One region of the Shewanella algidipiscicola genome, then DNA from elsewhere that is predicted to be linked to it. Evidence: predicted binding sites of a transcription regulator. Region 1 holds the regulator's gene; each other region holds the start of a gene.
The links. Region 1 encodes LexA, which represses DNA repair genes until DNA is damaged. Its sites were predicted from a motif close to TACTGTATNNNNATACAGTA; they were not measured.
Positions count from the first base shown of each region.

Region 2: a site for LexA is predicted at 800-819, ahead of DN599_RS10795 (LexA family protein). Genes of this name have one in related genera too.
Region 3: a site for LexA is predicted at 1,274-1,293, ahead of dinB (DNA polymerase IV). Genes of this name have one in related genera too.

Region 1 covers NZ_OXJV01000020.1:11,588-13,870, forward strand. The annotation lists gene yrfG (GMP/IMP nucleotidase) at 1-543, shown strand, start outside; gene lexA (transcriptional repressor LexA) at 883-1,500, shown strand; gene DN599_RS16525 (cell division inhibitor SulA) at 1,497-2,006, shown strand.
Region 2 covers NZ_OXJV01000016.1:107,609-109,891, forward strand. The annotation lists gene DN599_RS10790 (IS30 family transposase) at 1-153, shown strand, start outside; gene DN599_RS10795 (LexA family protein) at 373-780, opposite strand; gene DN599_RS10800 (Lon protease family protein) at 1,153-2,283, shown strand, end outside.
Region 3 covers NZ_OXJV01000016.1:325,246-327,528, forward strand. The annotation lists gene dinB (DNA polymerase IV) at 169-1,248, opposite strand; gene bfr (bacterioferritin) at 1,524-1,991, opposite strand; gene bfr (bacterioferritin) at 2,001-2,283, opposite strand, start outside.

The sequences.
Region 1 (2,283 bases):
CTAAATGAAGCCAATGTCTTAGTGGAACAGGCCTACGACCAAGTGGTTGGCACCTTGGATTGGTATTGCCTCGACTACTGGCAGCAACAACTGCAACTGGATATTGTGACGTTGCAACGCACATTGGCCGACAGGATACAGTTACGCCAAGACAGCATGCCATTTCTGCATACATTGGCTAAAAAGCATAAAACCAGAATATTAGTGACCAATGCCCACCCTCATAGCCTAGCACTCAAACTAGAACACACAGAGCTTGCGCAAGGGTTAGACCATATGCTCTCCAGCCATGAAACGGGTTTTGCAAAAGAGCACCCTCAATTTTGGTCTAGCTTATTTAACCAATATCAATTACAACCCAATCGGTGTTTATTTATCGATGATAGCGAAGCTATCTTGCATGCCGCCAAACAAGCAGGAGTTGGGTATTTACTTGGCATAAGCAATCCTGATAGCAAAAAGCCCCATAAAATATTTACCCACTTTCCCGCAATCTATGATTACCACCACCTGTTAGATGACCTTATCGCCAGCAAGCCATAATAGCCGTACGCTTAACGATATAAGATAACGGTAACTGCAGGCACAGAGTGCAACTGAACCCTATTACCTGCTAACGTTGTTTCGCCGCCCTAACTTGGCACAGAAATCATCTCAACAGATAAGAGACAATCGCATCACTCAATACATTTATTCCGTAAAATCCATTTCATAACATTGATTTAAGTAAAAAATATCAGGTTTCAATGAAAATAAATCTGCGATTTTGCTTTCAGTTTCAAACAAATTCCACCACATTGCCGACAAAAATATGCTTAATCCTTGCGCTACTTTAAATACTGTATATACTGACAGTTACTGTATGGAAAGACAGGATCTGTAATGAGACCATTAACCCCTAGACAAGCCGAAATATTAGAATTAATTAAACGCAATATTGCCGATACAGGCATGCCGCCTACCCGGGCTGAAATTGCTCGTCGCCTAGGTTTTAAAAGCGCCAATGCGGCCGAAGAGCATTTAAAAGCCTTAGCCAAAAAAGGCTGCATCGAAATAATGCCAGGGACCTCGCGAGGCATAAAGCTAACTCAAGAAGATGACAGCGAAGATCTTGGTTTACCACTGATTGGACAAGTCGCTGCCGGTGAACCCATTTTGGCCCAAGAACATGTTGAGCAACACTATAAAGTTGATCCAGCGATGTTTCGCCCAAGCGCCGATTTTCTCTTAAGAGTCCGCGGCGATAGCATGAAAAATATAGGTATTCTCGAAGGTGATCTGCTCGCGGTACATAAAGTAGAGCAAGCCAGTAATGGCCAGATCGTCGTGGCTCGGGTCGAAGATGATGTCACAGTAAAGCGTTTTGAAAAGAAAGGTAATACTGTATATCTTCACGCCGAGAATGAAGAATATTCACCGATAGTGGTCGACCTATCCAGCCAAAGCCTTAGCATCGAAGGGCTTGCCGTAGGTGTTATCCGTAATGGAGATTGGCAATGAATAATCTAATGGGTAATGCCCCACGACATCCCGGCCTTTGGGTCGATATAAACACGCAACATAAGCCTACTCAGCACAGCACCATCGCGACATTATCGAGTCGCACCCAAGGTAAGCATGAGTTGCAAGCACTAACGCCGCAATTAGCAAGATTAAGCCAACAAGGCCAGTGGGTAGTTCTGATTAGCCCACCAAATATTGGTTATAAGCAGATGCTCGCCGATGCCGGTGTTCGTATGGATAGAATCTTATTAGTGCACACCAAAGATGAAGTTGAAGCACTATGGGCGATGGAAAAAGCGCTTACAAGTGGTACATCCAGTGCGGTGATCAGTTGGACCCAAGCACTCGATGCACGTGATTGTCGCCGCTTACAATTGGTCGCCAAAAGCACTCAGGCTTTAGGCATTGTGATTGAAGAAGCTAATCGTCACCTACCAGTAACAATCCTAGCAGAGCAAGATCAAGGCTGCCGCCAAACATCATTATTTGGCTCACTGCACTAGCATTACAGCTCAAACTTTCCATACTTAAGCCCCGCGAGGGGCTTTTTTGTCGCTGTTTTTTTTTAACAAAATAAAAAAAAGTGATCTTGATCAATATTTAAACAGCGATTAAGTTAGTAATAGATATCAACGATTATTTGTTATATCCGAACAATTTAGTAGTCGGCTTCATTGGCCTGCGAGTGAACATCTCTAGCAAAGTCCAATTAAGTTGAAATTCGCCTGATATAGTCAGCCGTAAGTGCAAGTGTGGTGACCACCAGCAATAACAACATCC
Region 2 (2,283 bases), on a different contig from region 1:
CTGCGGCAATACATACGGAAAGGCACCGATTTGCGGACGGTAACAGATAGGCAAATTAGTGAGATTGAACGGACATTAAATGCCAGACCGAGAAAGTACCTCGGCTTCAGGCAACCTGTTGCGGTATTCAATGAATTACGCAAGGCAGCCTAATTTAGCGAGTGGTGCACTTCGGAGTTGAATTCGCGAGTGACAAATTATCTGGAAATTGGTATTCTAAAAACTCGAATTTTAGGAAAAATAGTCAAAAACTACTGTTTTTCTGGAAAAGGCTGAGAAGCCTTATCACACATACCTTTCCAGATTTATTCCAGAGTCGACCTGTCGCGGTAAAGAATTGGCATCGATTAAGGCAAACATAAAAACATCACCTTAATGATCCACCAGTAGTGGGCTTTGACGGTGACAACGAATCGATCGAGTGACAACGCCTTCGATATTAAAAATATCGTGGTCGTGAATGCTAATAGGTTGATATTGTTGGTTACATGACAGCAATAAACGTCGCTGGGTGTCGATAATTTTACAGACAAACTCACCATTGAAGTTGGCCACTATGACATCGCCACTGCGGGCGCATTCATGGCGGTCAACAATAATCACATCACCATCAAAAATGCCGACGCCTTGCATTGAATCCCCCTGTGCCAACCCGATGAAAGTCGCGTTGGGATGTACTATCAGTAGTTCATCTAAACTTAAGCCTAATTGGCAATACTCAGCCGCAGGGCTTTCGAATCCAGTAATGCCAGCACTGGCTGGAAAAGGAATAACACGCATAGATAAGACCCAATAAGTACACTGTATATAAACACAGTTATTTTAGCAGCCAGCTACAAAGGCGCAAGTTTATTTATCAGCGGGTTAGGTTTGACAACAAGTAATGTCATTCAGCAGGCCAATAAGTTATGTGTGTGTGGCGTGAAGATGACACGATTTTTATCTGGATCATTCACTTAAGTATCACCTACTGGCGTATTTTCCTCTAAAGGATCCACTATAAATCATAGGGAATAGATTATTTTTAGTATGAAAAACAATCAAACGAACCGGTTTGTTAATAATATGGCCTTAATTGAGTAAATGACTGCTGTCATTTGTGTAACCGCTGTTTACACTGAAGTTAATATTTTCATATGAGATAGTTAGCGTATGCCAATCTCCCCTCTTACCAGTGCCGAACTTTACCTACCATCCCTGCTAAGCAGTTTAGATGCCAAAGTAAAATCGACTAAAAGCCTTAACCCGTTAGATAAAATCGTTGGCCAAGAGCGGGCCCAAAGTGCCGTTGAGTTTGCCATGTCGATGCAGGACAAAGGCTACAATATTTACGCCATCGGCCGTAATGGTTTGGGTAAGCGAACGATGGTGATGCGCTATTTAGACCGTTATGATCCTGGTCTGCATCATCCGCTTTATGACTGGTGTTATGTGGTTAATTTTACTGACGCTCGCACCCCCAAGGTGCTGCAACTGCCTCAGGGTAAAGGCGCCCAATTTAAAAAAGATATTGAAGAGTTGATGAAACGACTCGTCAAAGCCCTGCCCTTGGCATTCGATAACGAGATTTACTATACCCGGGCAGACAAATTAAAAGCACAACTTGCCAGTAAACAAGAAGCGGCATTAAATAAGATCACTAAAGAGGCCGCGGCTAAACACATTAGCTTAAGCATTACCGCTCAGGGCAGCTATGAATTGCTCGCCATGAATGGTGATGAACCCCACTCTGAAGCCACATTTGCAGCATTAAGTCATAAACAGCAACAGACGCTTGAAAATAACATCAGTGAAATAGAATCAAAGCTGCGTGAAGTGGTGCGTAAATTTACTGCTTGGGAAGAGCGTTATAGCGATCAACAACAAAAGCATGACGAACAGGTGGCTCAAGATGTCTTAGTGCATTTAATGGATCCATTAAAGCTAAGCTATGCAGACTATCCCGTGATTAAGGCCCACTTGCATGATATGCATAAAGATATTATCGAAAATCTGGATATTTTCTTAGAGCAAAATGAAGAACAAGTTGCACTTGCTTATGCGTCGATGCAGAAAAAAATGCCCCGCCGATATCAAGTGAATGTACTGGTTAATCAAGCCGATAAAACCATGCCTATCGTGGTGGAAGAGAGCCCTAATTATCACAATATTTTTGGTTACATCGAGAATGCGACCTTTAAAGGCACTATTTTTTCTGATTTCTCTTTGATCCGCCCAGGCAGCCTACACCGTGCCAACGGTGGAGTGTTGATGATCGATGCCATCAAGGTATTAGAGCAGCCT
Region 3 (2,283 bases), on a different contig from region 1:
CACATAAGGTCGTTCTTTCACATCCATGTGATCACGACATTTGCGCATCCATGCACTGCACCCGCCGGACAGGCGATTGACCACAGTGAAGGTACGCCTTCAAATACTCTAAACCAATACCAACTAAACCAAACGAAAAAATGACAAACCTTCATTTGAAGGCTAACCCTAAAACCCGAGATCCATCTGTGCAGCATTAAATTCATCTTCACTGTCACTGATGACAGCAGCACTCTCTAACCCTACCGACACACCGAGCAAGCGGATGCCGCGTCCCTCTTGGCGTGCTAACGCTTGCGATAACAGGTCATAAAACAATTTAACCGACACCTGATCGCTGCGATGCTCTATCGTGGTCTGTTTAAAATCATCAAATTTAAGTTTAACCACTTGCTTATGAATACGTCGCGCCGACGCGCTGCGACTAATGCGTGCCCCTAACTCTTGGATAAGTTGCGGCATAACCGATTCACACTGCTCCAAGGTATAGATATCCTTGGCCAGCGTAGTTTCGACTCCCACCGACTTTCGTTCACGATGAGGCGAAATACTGCGATTATCGATCCCTTGTGCTCGCTCGACTAAGACACCACCAAACTTACCGAAACGCTCTATTAACGCCGTTTTAGAACACTGCTGCACATCCAAACAGGTGATTAATCCCATCTGCGCTAACTTGGCGGCAGTGACTTTTCCCACTCCGGGGATCTTTATCAGGGGTAAGGTTTTAACAAACTCGGTTACGGCATCTGGAGTGATCACATATTGGCCATTAGGTTTATTGAGATCGGAGGCAATTTTGGCTAAAAATTTAACCGGGGCGATCCCAGCCGATGCAGTGAGACCTGTAAGGTCAAATATCTCTTGCCTGATCGCTTCTGCAATTAAGGTCGCAGAGCCTTTATGGGCATCGCAATCGGTGACATCTAGGTAGGCTTCATCGAGCGATAAAGGTTCGACTAATTCAGTATAGCGATTAAAGACGCTGCGGATCTGAGTGGAGACCGCTTTATACACATCCATCCGACCCGGCACCAAAATTAAATCGGGACACAACTTTAAGGCATAGGCTGAGGCCATAGCCGATCGTACACCAAATTGCCGAGCCTGATAGTTACAGGTACTGATCACCCCGCGGCGATCGCTGCGCCCGCCCACGGCTATCGGCTTGTCTCTTAACTCGGGAAAATCTCGCATTTCAACTGCCGCATAAAAGCAGTCCATGTCCACATGAATAATCTTTCTCAATGGGCATTACCTCCACCCGCAAGAATACTGTATATTTAAACAGTGCACAAACACTTATCCATGCCAACTCACCTAAACCGGCCACAGCAGTAGACTTAAAGGCCCTACCGCCTTAAGCGTAAACAAAAAACCACAGCATTATGCTGTGGCTTAGATCTAACGTTTTAGCTATCGGCTACTTTTATCCGCCATGATTAGAACAACCAAAGTGAACTTGGAGCAATTCAAATAACCGCGACTTGCACTACCTTAGTTGCAGCCCACAGCTTATAACCTTACATCTTAGACTGCAGGTAATTTTGCAGCCCAATTTTATCGATGAGACCCAGTTGTTTCTCTAACCAATACATGTGATCTGACTCGGTTTCCTCAAGCAGTACCTCGAGTAACTCGCGTGAAGCATAATCTTTATGGGCTTCACATAAGGCGATGGCTTTACGCAGGTTATCGGCAACTTGATACTCATAGTTAAGATCATTTTGCAGCATCTCTTGCGGATCTTTGCCTATGTGCAGTGCTTCACGGCTGGCTACATCGGGCGTCCCCTCGAGAAACAGTATGCGCTCGACCAACTTTTTAGCATGTTCACGCTCATCGTCTGACTCATGGGAAATGCGCTCATGTAGTTCAGTTAAGCCCCAATCATCGTACATCAGCCCGTGTACAAAATATTGATCCATCGCCGACAGTTCACCAGTAAGCAATTGATTAAGTGTATTAATGACGTCTTGATTACCTTTCATCCTAAACTCCTACTCTGACTCTATCTGCGCTTGTAAATAGTTCTGAATCCCTGTCATCTTAATCAAGTCTTGCTGCGCTTCAATCCAATCAAGATAGGTCTCTTCATCTTCGAGAAGATCTTCTAGGATTTCACGGCTGACATAATCTTGCTCAGACTCACATAGACTTATCACGTTACGTAGTTCAATCAATTGTGCTTCTAGCATGGTTTTATCGCATTGCAGCATCTCTTGTGGATTTTCGCCAATATGCAGTTTTTCAAGTTGCTGCAGATTAGGTAGACCTTCGAGA